One region of the Actinoplanes sp. SE50/110 genome, then DNA from elsewhere that is predicted to be linked to it. Evidence: riboswitches for the same ligand, from Rfam matches in the RefSeq annotation. Region 1 holds a riboswitch; the other holds the start of a gene.

Region 1 (6,886 bases):
ACCGGCTCGGCGCCGGCCGGCACCGGGCGGGCCAGGCCCGCCCGGATCAGGGTGGCCCGGTCGATCAGCACCCAGAGCACCGGGATGACCAGGAAGGAGAAGGCGAGGACGGCCCAGGCGGCCGGGTGGATGGTCATCGAGCGCCCGTGCTCAGCGGCTGGCCCGCACCGACCGGGAAGTCGACGCCGGCCGCGTCGCGCAGCAGGGAGCGCAGCTCGGCGCGGAGCCGGTCCTCGTCGTGCTCGGCGAGGCGCTCGGCGAGCATGGCGACGTCGTACAGCAGACCGCGGTCGGCCGCCCCGTACGAGGTGACCGTCGAGATCCGCGGATGCCCGGTGGTGCCCAGCATCTCGATCCCGTCGTGCAGCTCCTCGTGCAGCTTCTCGCCCGGCCGCAGCCCGGTGTAGACGATCTCCGGCTCGGTGCGCAGCGCGGCGGCCATCCGGCGGACCACGTCCTCGATCAGCATCGGCTCGCCCATGTCCAGCACGTACGTCTCGCCGGCCGAGGCCATCTGCCCGGCCTCGACGACCAGCGCGGCGGCCTCCGGGATGGTCATGAAGTAGCGGGTGACGGCCGGGTCGGTGATGGTCACCGGCAGGTTGTTGCTCAGCTGCCAGTGCAGGGTCGGCAGGAACGAGCCGCGGCTGCCCAGCACGTTGCCGAACCGGACCGAGGCGACCCGCATCGCGTCGCCGGCCCACGCCGAGGTGACCCGTTCGGCGATCCGCTTGGTGGCGCCCAGCACGCTGGTCGGGGCGGCGGCCTTGTCGGTGGAGATGTTCACGAACACCCGCACGCCGGCCCGGGCCGCGGCGCGCACCACGTTCGCCGTACCGAGGATGTTGGTCTTGATGCCCTCCGCCGGGTAGCGCTCCAGCAGCGGCAGGTGCTTGTGCGCGGCGGCGTGGAAGACCAGGTCCGGCCGGATCCGTGCGAACAGCCGGTCGAGCACCTGCTCGTCGCGGATGTCGGCGAGCACGACGCTGTCGTTGTCGAGCAGGCCGTGGCCGAGCAGCTCCAGCTGCAGGGCGTGCAGGGCGCCCTCGTCGTGGTCGAGGAGGAACACCTGGGAGGCGTTGAGCCGGTGCACCTGGCGCACGATCTCGCTGCCGATCGAGCCACCCGCGCCGGTGACCAGCACCGAGCGGCCCTCGACCGACACCTGGGTGGCCGGGCTGAACAGGGGTTCGGTGTGCTTGCCGAGCAGCCGTGCCAGCGTGGCCGGGTTCGGGGTGTTCTGCATGGGTTTGTCATCCCTCAGGGTGTCCCCAGGGACGTCGGTTTCGCCACTGGCTCCCCGTCAGGCCTCGGCGACCAAATCGCCTGACGGTTCACAGCCTCGCCCGCGGCACCCTCGGTGCCGCCCCAAGATCTTGCGAAATGCCCGACTTATCTGTCAAGCCGGACTTAATCACACCGGCGGCATCAGGCATCGGCGACCTTAAATTACCTTAACAATCTTTACTGTTAACAAGACTTAATTTACTTTGATGAACACGTCGTCCCCTGTGGCCTCACAAGGAGCAACTTATGAGACGTCGATTCACCCTGCCCGCCCTGACCGTCGCGGCGGTCGCCGGATCGCTGTTCGTGGCCGTCACCCCGGCGTTCGCGCACGGCTACATCTCCTCACCACCGAGCCGTCAGGCCAACTGCGCCAGCGGCGCGGTGACCGGCTGCGGCGACATCGTCTATGAACCGCAGAGCGTGGAAGCACCGAAGGGTTCGACGCAGTGCAACGGAGGCGGCAGCCGTTTCACCGTGTTGAACGACAACAGCAAGAGCTGGCCGGCCGCCACGGTCGGGCAGACGGTCACCTTCAACTGGGTGCTCACCGCGCGGCACTCGACCGCGACCTGGGAATACTTCATTGGCAACACGCTGCTGGCGTCGTTCAACGACGGCGGAGCGCAACCGGGGGCGACCAAGTCGCACACGGTGAGCATGAAAGGCTTCACCGGGCGGCAGACCGTGCTGGCCCGGTGGAACATCGCGGACACGGTCAACGCGTTCTACTCCTGCGTGGACCTGAACATCACCGGCGGGTCGACGACGCCCACGCCGACCCCGACCCCGACGCCCACACCCACGCCGACGGTCTCGCCGTCGCCGACCACCCCGCCGCCCACGTCGGGCACCACGACCTGGGCGGCAGGCACGACGTACAAAGCCGGCGATGTTGTCGTTTATGCCGGTAGGTCGTATCAGTGCCGGCAGGCACACACCGCGATCAACGGCTGGGAGCCGCCGAACGTGCCGGCTCTGTGGACCGCGCTGTAACCATGTCGTCGACGATGACACCGAGCGGCCCGGTTCGCCGGGCCGCCTCGGCCCTGCTGCTGACCGCCGCCCTCCTGGGTGGCTGCACCGCCGGCACCACCTCCGCAGCCCCGGCCCCGTCGGGTGCGGTCAACGACGTGGACGTCATGTTCCTGCAGATGGGCCTCGCCCAGATCGCCGAGGGTGACCGGGTCGCCGCGCTGGCCGAGCAGCACGCCGGCAACCCGGAGATCGGCCGGATCGCCGGGGAGCTGCGCGGCCAGTGGCGGACCGAGGGCGGCACCATGCAGCGCTGGCTGCTCGGGTGGTCGCAGCCGACCGCCGCCGACCCGTCGGCCGGCGCGCACGCCGGGCACGGTGACCTGCACGCCCTGCGCGAATCCGACTTCACCGACCTGGCCGCGCGGCACGGCGCCGACTTCGACCGCACCGCGGTCGGCATGCTGCTCGGCACCCTGCACAACGGCATGGAGACGCTGCGCCTGGAGTCCGCCGCGGGGGCATACCCGCCGGCCCGCGCCCTGGCCACCAGGATGACCGGCGAGCGGCAGTCCCAGATCCAGCGCCTGCTACGGCTCGCCGCGGGCTGAGCCGTGAGCACCGTCCCGGCATGCCCGAACCGATCGTGCCCACCGCGCGCCCGCGGACCGGCCGGCTCGAAGCCCGCGACGAGGGCCGTGGCGGTGTCCTGGAGGGCATCCTGGACACCCACATCGGACGGCTCCGACGTCACTGGATCACGCTCTCCTGAACCGGCACCCGCGACCGGGCCGGCCGGGTCGACAGCCAGCAGCCGGCGATGATCAGCGCGAACCCGGCGATCGTGCCGGCGCCGATCCCCTCGTGCAGCAGAACCACCCCGAGCAGCGCCGCCACCACCGGGTTGACGTAGGTGACCAGGCCCGCCCGGTTCGACCCGGCCAGCCCGATGAGCTGATAGAAGGCGAGCAGCGCCACCGCCGTGCAGAACAGGCCGAGCGCGGCCAGAGCGGCCCACGAATCGGCGCCGACGTGGTGGTGCGGCAGCTGGAAGGCGGCCAGCGGCAGCAGCACGAGGCTGGCGACCGTGGTGTCGGCGGCGGTCAGCGCGTCCGGTGGGACGTCGCTCAGCCGGTCCTGGACCAGCTTCGTGGCGAACGCGTAGCTGATCGCGGCCAGCAGCACCATGCCCGCGCCGAGCAGACCCCACCGGTCACCCGACAGGTCCAGCCCGACCAGCACCACGACCCCGGCGAATCCACTGATCAGACCGGTGACCCGCAGCCCGGTGAGCGGCTCGGAACCGGACATCAGCAGGGCGATCACCACCGGCTCGACGGCGATCAGGATCCCGGTCAGCGACGAGCTGATGTGCTGCTCGCCGTACGTGATGAGCAGGAACGGCCCGATGATGTGGACCGCCGCGAGCAGCACGACCGGGCGCCATCGGCCGCGCAGCGCCGAAAGGCTGCCGCGCGACGCGGCGATCGGGATCAGCGCCGCGGCGCCGATCGCGCACCGGCCGGCCACCACCAGCAGCGGCGACAGATCCTCGATGGCGATCTTGATGAGGAAGTACGGGATCCCCCACAGCACGGAGACCAGGACGAACAACAGCCAGGCACGACGATTCACAACCCCAGAATCGTCCCGTACGGTCGTAAGCGGTAGTGCTGACTTCGAGAAGCCGTCATAAGGAGAACTGATGATCGACTCCCGGCGGCTGCAGGTGCTCTCCGAGGTGGCCAGGCACGGCAGCTTCAACCGCGCCGCCGCCGAGCTGAGACTCACCCCGTCCGCCGTGTCCCAGCAGATCAGCGCTCTGGAGCGGTCCCTGGGCACCCCCGTGGTGCGGCGCAGCACCCGGGGCGTCGCGCTGACCGAGGCCGGCCTGGTGCTGATCGACGCCGCCCAGGCGATCACCGCCGAGCTGCGCACCGCCCAGCGCGAGATCGACCGGCTCGCCACCGCCCGCACCGAGCGGCTCACCGTGGCCACCTTCACCAGCGGCGGCCAGCGGCTGCTGCCACCCGCGCTGACCCGGTTCACCGCCGAGCACCCGGGCGTCGAGCTGACCGTGATCGAGAGCGAGCCGGAGGACAGCCTGCCCCTGGTCCGTTCGGGCGCGGCCGAGCTCGCCCTGGCCTACCACTTCACCGGTCCGCCACCGGTCGTCGGCGGCGACCGGTCCGGCCTGCTCTGGACACCGATCCTGGACGACCCGATGTGGATCGTCCTGCCCGCCGGCCACCCCCTGGCCGGCGCCGCCACGCTCGGCCTGACCGACCTGGCCGGGGAACGCTGGGTGTACGGCTGCCCCGGGCAGAGCGACCTGCTGGAGCACTACGCCGCGCTGGAGGGCCTCAGCGTCCGGGTGGCCTGCCGCGGCACCGACTACCAGTTCGCGCAGTCCCTGGTCCGGGCCGGGGTGGGCATCAGCATGATCCCCGAGGTGGGGCTCTCGCAGGACCGGGCCGGTCTGGTGGCGGTGCCGATGCGACCACCCGGCCCGTGCCGGTACGTGGGCGTGGCGACCCCGCGGCGGCGGCCGTCACCGCTGGCCACGGCCCTGCTGGCGACGCTGCGGGAGGTGGTCGTGGCGCTGCCGCCGAACCCGTTGACCACTCCGGGGTGATCACCGGCAGCCGGTTGCGCCAACCGGGCCCGCCAACCGGCCCGGCCGCCTAGCGTCGGAGGAATGACGAAGTCCGGACCGGTGGTGGGCCTGCTGGTCACGGCCGCCCTCACGCTGCCCACCGCGGCGCCGGCGGTGGCCGCTCCGGTGCCCACCGGCTGCGGCGAAGCCTGTGACCAGCAGGACCCGCAGACCTACAACACGTGCGGCGCCGGCTGCCCGGACAACGTCCCGCAGCACTGCGCCGACGAGGCCGTCACCCCGCACGTCTCGGCGCGCGGCTGGGTCGAGCTGCGCTACAGCGCCACCTGCCGCACCGTCTGGTCCCGCGTCGGCGCCGCCTTCCCGGCCCACGCCGAACACTGGACCGAGACCCGCTACTCCAACGGCCGCCTGCGCCTGGCGACCACCCCGACCACGCAGACCTGGTCCCCGATGCTCTCCGACGCCGACCTGGCCGGCCGGGCCTGCGCCGCCACTCTCGGCCCGTCCGGCCGGCACCTCATCATGGACTGCACCCCCTGGTTCTGAGCCGACCCGCGCCCGTCCGACGACGGCGGACGGGCGCGGGTCGGCGCGGGAATCGGCTGTCCGTCAGGTGACGATGCGGTGTTCCCAGGCCCAGGCGGCGACCTCGACCCGGTTCCGCAGGCCGATCTTGGACTGCACGCTGCCCAGGTGGGTCTTGACCGTGCCCACCGAGATGAACAGCTCGGTGGCGATCTCCGCGTTGGTCCGGCCCCGGGCGATCAGCCGCACCACCTCGAGCTCGCGCGGTGACAGGCCGCCGTCGTCGGTGGACGGCGCGGGCTGGGACAGGTGCTCCAGCAGACGTACCGTGATCGAGGGGCTGATCAGCGCGTCGCCGGAGTGGGCCGCGCGCACCGCCTCGATGAGCAGCGCCGGCCCCGCGTCCTTGAGCAGGAAGCCGCAGGCCCCGTTGCGCAGCGCCTGGTGGACGTATTCGTCGAGGTCGAACGTGGTGACCATGACCACCTTGACCGGGTCGACGACGCCGGGGCCGGCCAGCAGCCGCAGCGCCTGCAGACCGTCCATCTTCGGCATCCGGATGTCGAAGAGCGCGACGTCGGGGCGCAGGCGGCGGGCCGCCTCGACGGCCTCCACGCCGTCCGCGGCCTCGCCGACCACCTCCATGTCGGGCTGCGCGCCGATGATCATCCCGAAGCCGGTGCGGACCATCGCCTGGTCGTCAGCCACGAGCACACGGATCACTGAGCATTTCCCCTTACGGAATCGGGAAGACGGCGTCGACCACCCAGCCACCGTCGACGCCGGGGCCGGAGCTGATCCGGCCGCCGGCGGCGCGGACCCGTTCGGTCAGCCCGACCAGACCGTACCCCGGCCGGTCGAGGGTCGGGCGCGGGGCCGGGCCGTCGTTGGCCACCCGGATCAGCAACTGGTCGCGGAGCCGGCGGACCCAGATGTCGACGGCGGTGGCCTGCGGCGCGTGCTGCCGGGTGTTGGTCAGCGCCTCCATCACCACCCGGTACGCCGAGGTGGAGACCTCGACCGGCAGGCCGTGCGGGTCGCCGTCGAGGTGCAGCCGGGCCGGGGGGCCGCCGGCCGCGGTGAACTGGTCCGCGAGGGCGGCGAGTTCGGGCACTCCGGCGACCGGGGCGAGCGGCGCGTCCGGGCGGGACTGCGGGTCGCGCAGCACGCCGACCATCCGGCGCATCGAGGTCATCGTCTCGGTGCCGGCCTGTTCGATCTGTTCGAGGGCGAGCAGCACCCGTTTCGGGTCCTGTTCGGCGATGAACCGGGCGCCCTGCGCCTGCACCACGATGCCGGTGACGTGGTGGGCGATGAAGTCGTGCAGGTCGCGGGCGAATTCGGCGCGCTGTTCGGCGCGGACCGTGTCGAGGGCCCGCTGCCGGTTGCCGGCGGTGATCCGCAGGGTGACGCCGAAGCCGATCGCGCCGGCCGCACCGAGCGCCTGGATCAGGCAGAACGTCCCGTAGATGGTGCTGT
Region 2 (6,886 bases), 4.4 Mb from region 1:
CGGCGGCGTCCGCCACCCGCTCGTCGATGCCGTCGAGGTCGAGCAGGACAGTGCCGGTGTACCGGTCGGCGGTGAACTGGCGGGACTGGGCCAGCTGCACCGTCGAGTGCCAGGCCTGGGCGGACAGCCGGGCGTCGACGCCGATCCGGCCGGGCTTGCCGTGATACTGCAGCCGCAGGTCGACGAAGTGCGCCAGCTTCCGATAGATCGGGTCGGGGGAGTAGGCGACCGTCCCGTCGTAGGCGGCCGACGACTGGACCTGGGCCGAGTATGAGAAGGTCACCGACTCGCCGCTCGATGAGCTGCTCGGACTCGCCTGCGTGGCAGGCTTCATCCAGCTCAGGACGCCGAGGACCAGGCCGGTCAGCGCGCAGCAGGCGGTCCCGACGGCGAGGACGCGAAGCAGGGGATGAAGGCGGCTGACGGCCTTGACCACGACCGCGGCCGCTGTCCACGAGCCCCCTTGGCCAGCCATGCCCTTCGCTTTCCTCTCGCGTCGACGGCGACGCAGGTCTCTGCGGGTCCGGGCGCCGGCCGGGCTGCCGGCGCCGATGATCAAAAAGCCGACCATTCCCAGGGTGGCCGGGCTCAGCAGCCGGCGGACCCAGACGCCGCCCTGCGAGACGTGCAGGACCGCGCGTCCGATGAGTTGATCCGCTGTGGGGTGCGGGATGTCGATCGACTGGTTGTTGTCTCCTTTGAAGACGTAACCGGTGTCGGGATCGCCGCCGATGATGCGGTGGAGGGTTTCCACGCCGCCGACACCATGGTATGCGGCGATCTGCCCGACTTCGTAGGAATCGCTTTTGACGACGACCACCAGGTCCCCGGCGTAGTAGACCGGGTTCATGCTGATGCCGTGCGTGACGACGTAGGAGATGCGGTGGGTTCCGATGGCCCACGCGGCGATGGCCGCCATCAACAGGATGGCGGCCATCGCTTTGCGTCGGACTCGGGAAATGGCGTCCTCCGGGCGTCGGTGCCGCGGGTCTGACGCTAATGCCGGGCCTGGGGCGCCGACGGATCTTTCGGACTAGACGCCGGCCTGGACGTCGACGGTGACGGCGGTGAGCGCGGTCAGGTAGTCGGTGCCCGCGGTGGTGACGTTGCAGTCCCAGGCCGCCGGCGTCGAGTTGTAGGCGCAGGTCAAGGTGCGCACCGTGCCGACCACGGAGCCGGCGGGGGCGCTGGTGCCGGTGATGGACGCGTTGACGACGGTGGTGGTCGTGTTGAGCGCCGTGCTGTTCAGGCCTGCCAGGTAGAGCCGGACTCCGGTGATTTCCGCCTTGTTGGTGCGGCTGGAAAGGGTGACGACGCTGGTCAGCTCGGCGCCCTCGACGGTCGAGAAGGACAGCGAACCGGCCGAGATAACCTTCGTGGAGGTTGCCACGCTGTTGGTCAGGCCGGGCGCGGTGAAAGCGGTGGCTCCGGCGGCAACCACGCCGGCCGCCGCGACGCCGCCCACGAGCTGAAGCATGCTGCGCATATCTGTTCCCCTGTTCGTTCGGTGGTAGCCCAGCCGACCTCTTGGGTCCTGTGGCTTTGCGTCCCCGGCTCGCGCCGGGTTTGCCCTTCTCGCCGAGCGGACTTCGTTATCCCCTGGCATGGGGTTGTTCGGTCGTGGCCGGGTTCCGCCTAAGAGATAGCTGGGAATTCTCTCGGTCCGATCTATTTGTTCGGGGTGCATGAGAGCCGGTTCGGTGCTATCGGTTGCGCGCCGGTAGCGGATCGGGCCGGGGATTCGGGCGGGTGGTCCGGAACGGCGCTGGAACGGCTCGTGGCGGCCGTCCGGGGACGGCCGCCACGAGGGGGATGAGGTGTGACGTACAGCAAAGCAATCAAAGTTTGTAGAACGTCACGTAGTGGTCCGGGGTGAAGTAGGCGACCTTGGTGCTGCGGTTGACCACGATGCGGTAGGCGTCCCGCGAGGCGCCCTTGGCGCGGGAGTACACGTCGTACTCGTTGTAGGTGGCCGACGGCAGGTAGCCCTCACGGTTCTGGAAGGTGCCGCCGGTGTAGTTGTAGCTGCCGTACGGCCAGACGTACCAGCCGCTGCTCAGCGGCCAGCCGAGAGTCTGCCAGCCGGTGTACGCGGTGCGGGCGGCCGAGCACCGGCTGATCGTGCACGAGGAGTAGACGGCGGCCTGGGCGGCGGACGGGACGGCGAGCGCGGTGCCGGCCAGGCCCAGGATCAGGGCGAGGCTCAGCAGCAGCTTTCGGAGGCGGGGCAGGGAAGTGGTCACGTTCGTCAACTCCGATGCTTCGGGGGAAGGGAGCCCGGACATCGATCATCGTGCCTGCCCGGAACGCCCCGTGGTACCTCCCGGAAGCACCATTTCATCGGAGTTTACGAATGATTTACTGGCCGCCGAGGCCGCTCACCCAGTCGACATAGTCCGTTTCCTGGCCGGACCGGCGCGGACTGCTGATCGAGGTGGGCTCGACGACCGGTCCGCGCTGCGCGGGAGAAGGGGGCGGCTGGGCCGCGGCGAAACCGTTGAAGGAGTCGGCGGCCGGCGCCGGGGTGGATGCGGGGGCCGGGGTCGAGCGGCGTCCGCGCCAGCCGCCGCGCCCGGTGGCGATCGGGGTCGGCTGCTGCCCGGAGAAGCGGGGCGCCTTCTCCGGTGCCGGAGCCTGCGGTGGCGCCTGGGTCGGCACGGGCTGCGGCGGGAACGGCGTCCCGGATCGGAACGGGCTGCCGGTGCCGCCGGAGAACGGGTTGTCCGGCGTCCCGGGTTGCCCGGCCGGGATCACCCCGGTGTCGGCAGGACGCACCTGTTCCTCCGGGCGCCGCGCGGCGGCGGCCGCCGCGGCCTGGGCGATCGCGGACCGGGCGGGGACGTCCCGCTTCGGCAGCGACGCGGTCTCCGCGGGGGAGTCCGCGCTTTCCGTGGGGGCGGGGTTTCCCCGCACGATGGCGGCCAGGACCGACCCGAGCACCCCGGCCCCGCACGCGGTCATCGCCGCCCAGTACGGGTCGTCGGCGAATCCGGCCGCTTTCAGTTCCGGCCCGGCGATCAGGTAGGCGACCGTGAGCAGGGCCGGGCCGGCCAACCCGGCGAGGCCCGCGGCCAGCGTCGACATCCTGCGCCCGCGGGCGGTGGAGCCGATCACCAGGCCGGCGAGCAGCGCGAGGGTCGGCATGGTGAGGAGTGCGGTGTGCGCGCTGACGGCGGCCGGGATGAGGCTGCCGCCGAGCACGCCGAGCCGGACCGCGGGCGGGGTGTGCCCGGCTCGCAGCGACGGCCCGATGGTGACCAGCGCGATCAGCCAGATCAGCACGCTCAGGGTGGCCACGTTCCAGCGGGCGGCCGGTTTGGCGGCGGCCGCCCAGCCGGCGAAGATGCCGGCCGCGGCGCCGAGCCCGGCGACCACGCCGATGACGAAGACCGGCTGCACCCCGGCGACCTGCGCGGCTCGGGCCGGCTGCATGGTCAGCGGCAGGACGGCCAGGGAGCCGAGGCCGCCGGCGAGTCCGGTGGCGAGCGCGCCGCCGGCGCCGGCCGGGTGGGGCAGCCAGCGGGCCCGCATGCCGGTGCCGACGATCGCGCCGAGCGCGGCGGCGGTCATCGTGATCCAGGCGACCCAGGCCAGATGGGCGGTCCATTGATCACGCGCAGTGACGTCGAGGACGCGGTCGAGCCGCACGATGCCGAGGCCGTAGGCGATGCCGAGTTGGCCGGCGCCGACCACCGCGGCTGCCGTGGCGGTGGTGGCGAGCAGCTTCACCCAGCTCCGAAATGCCATGCCGCGCACGTTACGTAATCCGGCGGCCGGTACGCCAGTGGGAGCGGCCCTTCTTAAGGCGGCCTAAAGTCTGGATCTTCCCTATCGAAGTACGTCGATTAAGCTCCGTGACGCTCAGTCACCCCGGGGCGACGTACGGATGGGTTGCCGGCCGCTGCCTCCAGAGTGGACACTGGGCGGACGCGGACAGCATGTCCGTTGCGTCGTGCCAAAGCTTGCGAACGTGAGACTCCTGCTCAGCACTCAGGCGCGGGACGGGACTCTCACATAGTGGTTGGAATCTTGAAGCTGTTCCGGGGCCGGAACCGCGCCGGCGGTCACGCATGAACCATTCGCGCACGTCAAAGCGTTTGTTGCGGGGGCCGTTCGTTGTCGCGCGCGGTTATCACTCGGACAGCCGGGATGTTTGCGGGAGGATCCAGGCTTCCCAAAACGGTAGAGGGTCTGATGAAATCGCCGCCGTGCCGATAACGGCACGACCCTTGCTACGCGTGCCGATCGGGGACGGACCGCGGGCCCCGCTCGCCGCCGCGACATTCCCGGGTGCCCGGCAAAAGGGTGCCCAGCGAAGCGGGACTACCGCGAAGGAGATGTCGTGAGCACGGGATCCTCGGGCCTGCCTGTGCGACGTGGTCCGCTCTCCTGGTCGCGCGACGCCGGGATCCGCACCAAACTCGCCGGCCTGATGGTCATTCCGCTGGTGGCCGCTCTGGCGCTGGCCTCGGTGCGGCTGATCGACGTACGCGGCACCGCGTCCGACGCCGGCCGGGTCGCCGACCTCACCCGGATCGGCACCGACCTCTCCGGCCTGAGCCGGCTGCTGCACCAGGAGCGGATGGCCGCCGCCGCGTTCCTCGCCGACACCGGCGCGGCGCCGGACCGTTTCCGGACGGCGACCGAGGCGGTCGACACCCAGATCCGGACCTTCCGTGCGCACCGCACCGCCCTCGGTGACGTCCCGGCCCGGGTTGCCGACCGGCTTCGGCTGATCCAGGAGCAGCTCGGCACGCTCACCGACATCCGGGGCGCGGTCGAGGCCCGCAAGGACCTGCCGATCGTCACCATGGCCCAGCGCTACGACCAGGCGCTCGACCAGATCTTCGACTTCGACGACGTGGTCGTCCAGATCGCCGAGCCGGGCACGGTCGCCGACGGTCTCCGCGGGCTCGCCGCGTTCGGCCGCATCCAGGAGGCGGTGGCCGACCAGGAGGCCACCGGGTACGTCGTGCAGGCCACCCGTCAGCTCGGCGCGGCCCAGCAACAGGAGCTGATCGGCGCTCAGGTCGCCCGGCAGGCGGCGCTCGACGACTTCCGGCAGATTGCCGACCGCGACCAGATCGGCCTGGTCGAGAGCACCCTGTCGAACCCCGTGGTGGCCCAGGCGGACGGACTGGTCACCCGGCTTGCCGGCGGCGGGTCGGTGGACGCCGACGAGCTGACCACGACGTACGGCCAAGTCCTCGATCTGCTTCAGGACACCGGCGGCAGACTCGACGGACAGGTCGCCGAGGACGCCCGGTACGACCGGGACGCCGCCGCGCGGCGGGCCACCGTCGAGTTCATCGTCGTGCTGCTGGTGCTGACCGCCGCGATCGCGATCGCCGCCTTCCTCGCCCGCCGGCTGCACCTGTCGCTGCGGATGCTGCGCGAGGGCGCGCTCGCCGTCGCGCACCGCGACCTGCCCGACGCGGTCACCCGGCTGCAGGACGCGGACAGCCTCGGCGAGGGTGGCGTCGACCGGATCGTCGCCGAGACCCGCGACCCGTTCCGGCTCACCGATCGCGACGAGTTCGGCCAGGTCGCCGAGGCGTTCAACATGGTGCACCGGGAGGCGATCCGGGTCGCCGCGGAACAGGCCGCCCTGCGCACCAGCGTCTCCGCGATGTTCCTCAGCCTGGCCCGGCGCAGTCAGGCGCTGGTCGACCGGATGATCGGCGAACTCGACCAGATCGAACGCACCGAGGAGGACCCGAAGCGGCTCGCCAAGCTCTTCGACCTCGACCACCTCGCCACCCGGATGCGCCGCAACGACGAGAACCTGCTGGTCCTGGCCGGCGCCGACGTGGGCGCCCCGCGCCGCGAGGACGCCCTGCTGGTCGACGTGCTGCGCGCCGCACAGTCCGAAGTGGAGCAGTACCACCGGATCGAGTTCGGCGCGATCGACACCGACGTGGCGGTCGCCGCGGCCGCGGTCAACGACGTGGTCCGGCTGATCGCCGAGCTGCTCGACAACGCCACCCGCTTCTCGCCGCCGACCACGGTGGTGATGGCCCACGGACGGCGCTCCGGTGAGCAGCTCGTGGTCCAGGTCGAGGACCGGGGCCTGGGCATCACCCCGGAACAACTCGAGGTGATCAACCGGCGGCTGGCCGAACCGGCCGAGGTCGACGTGGCCGCGTTCCGCCTGATGGGTTTCGCGGTGATCGCCCGGCTCGCCGCCCGGCACGGCATCACGGTCCGCCTGCTGCCGCACCGCGAGGGCGGCACGATCGCCGAGATCAGCCTGCCGGCCGAGGTCACCGTCCTGCCCGGAATGCAGAGCACCCCGGGACGCGCGGCCAGCTGGACACGTCCCGGCCCGCCGCCGCAGGCGATCGCCGGAGCGGAGCGTGCTACGCCGGAGGTCCGCCCGCCGGTACGTACCGTCCCGGCGCCCACCGCGCCGGCCGCTCCGCGGTGGGCGGCGATCGAGCCCGGCCCGCAGCCCGACCTGGACCTGCGGCCGACACCGGACCGGCCGCCGCTGCCCACCCGAGTGCCGAAGCCGGACGTGGGCGCGGAACCCGCCCCGACGCCGCTGTTCACCCCGGCCGCCGCGCCCGTCTCGGCGCATCCGGTGTCCGCACATCCGGTGTCCGTGCATCCGGTGTCGGCGCCGATCCAGGTCAGGATGCAGCACAGCTGGTTCGAGGGGGAGGCGGCGGCCGGTCCGCGCGGGATGCCGACCGCGGGCTACGCGCCGGCACCGGTCTCCGCGATGCCCGCCACCGCGCCGGTGAGTGCGGCGCCGGTCTCCGTGCCCGCGGCGAGTGCGGCGTCCGTCTCCGTGCCCGCGGCGAGTGCGGCGTCCGTCTCCGTGCCCGCGGCGAGCGCGGCGCCGGTCTCCGGCGGTGGGGCGGTGCCGCGTCCCCGCCCGGCG

Evidence for each region. A riboswitch is a leader RNA that binds a small molecule or an ion and turns the genes downstream of it on or off. The one in region 1 is predicted to bind cyclic di-GMP.
Region 2: another riboswitch for cyclic di-GMP. It lies ahead of ACSP50_RS03630 (hypothetical protein); the one in region 1 lies ahead of ACSP50_RS25200 (polysaccharide biosynthesis protein).

What each region holds. Positions count from the first base shown of each region.
Region 1 is NZ_LT827010.1:5,616,586-5,623,471, reverse strand. It holds gene ACSP50_RS25205 (glycosyltransferase family 2 protein) at 1-137, opposite strand, end outside; gene ACSP50_RS25200 (polysaccharide biosynthesis protein) at 134-1,246, opposite strand; cyclic di-GMP riboswitch class II at 1,270-1,354, opposite strand; gene ACSP50_RS25195 (lytic polysaccharide monooxygenase) at 1,534-2,283, shown strand; gene ACSP50_RS25190 (DUF305 domain-containing protein) at 2,298-2,873, shown strand; gene ACSP50_RS42270 (hypothetical protein) at 2,894-3,034, shown strand; gene ACSP50_RS25185 (DMT family transporter) at 3,013-3,897, opposite strand; gene ACSP50_RS25180 (LysR family transcriptional regulator) at 3,968-4,897, shown strand; gene ACSP50_RS25175 (DUF2690 domain-containing protein) at 4,961-5,428, shown strand; gene ACSP50_RS25170 (response regulator transcription factor) at 5,492-6,130, opposite strand; gene ACSP50_RS25165 (sensor histidine kinase) at 6,144-6,886, opposite strand, start outside.
Region 2 is NZ_LT827010.1:804,401-811,286, forward strand. It holds gene ACSP50_RS03625 (S24/S26 family peptidase) at 1-937, opposite strand, end outside; gene ACSP50_RS03630 (hypothetical protein) at 1,034-1,477, opposite strand; cyclic di-GMP riboswitch class I at 1,507-1,581, opposite strand; gene ACSP50_RS03635 (ribonuclease domain-containing protein) at 1,839-2,243, opposite strand; gene ACSP50_RS03640 (hypothetical protein) at 2,359-3,747, opposite strand; gene ACSP50_RS03645 (nitrate- and nitrite sensing domain-containing protein) at 4,343-6,886, shown strand, end outside.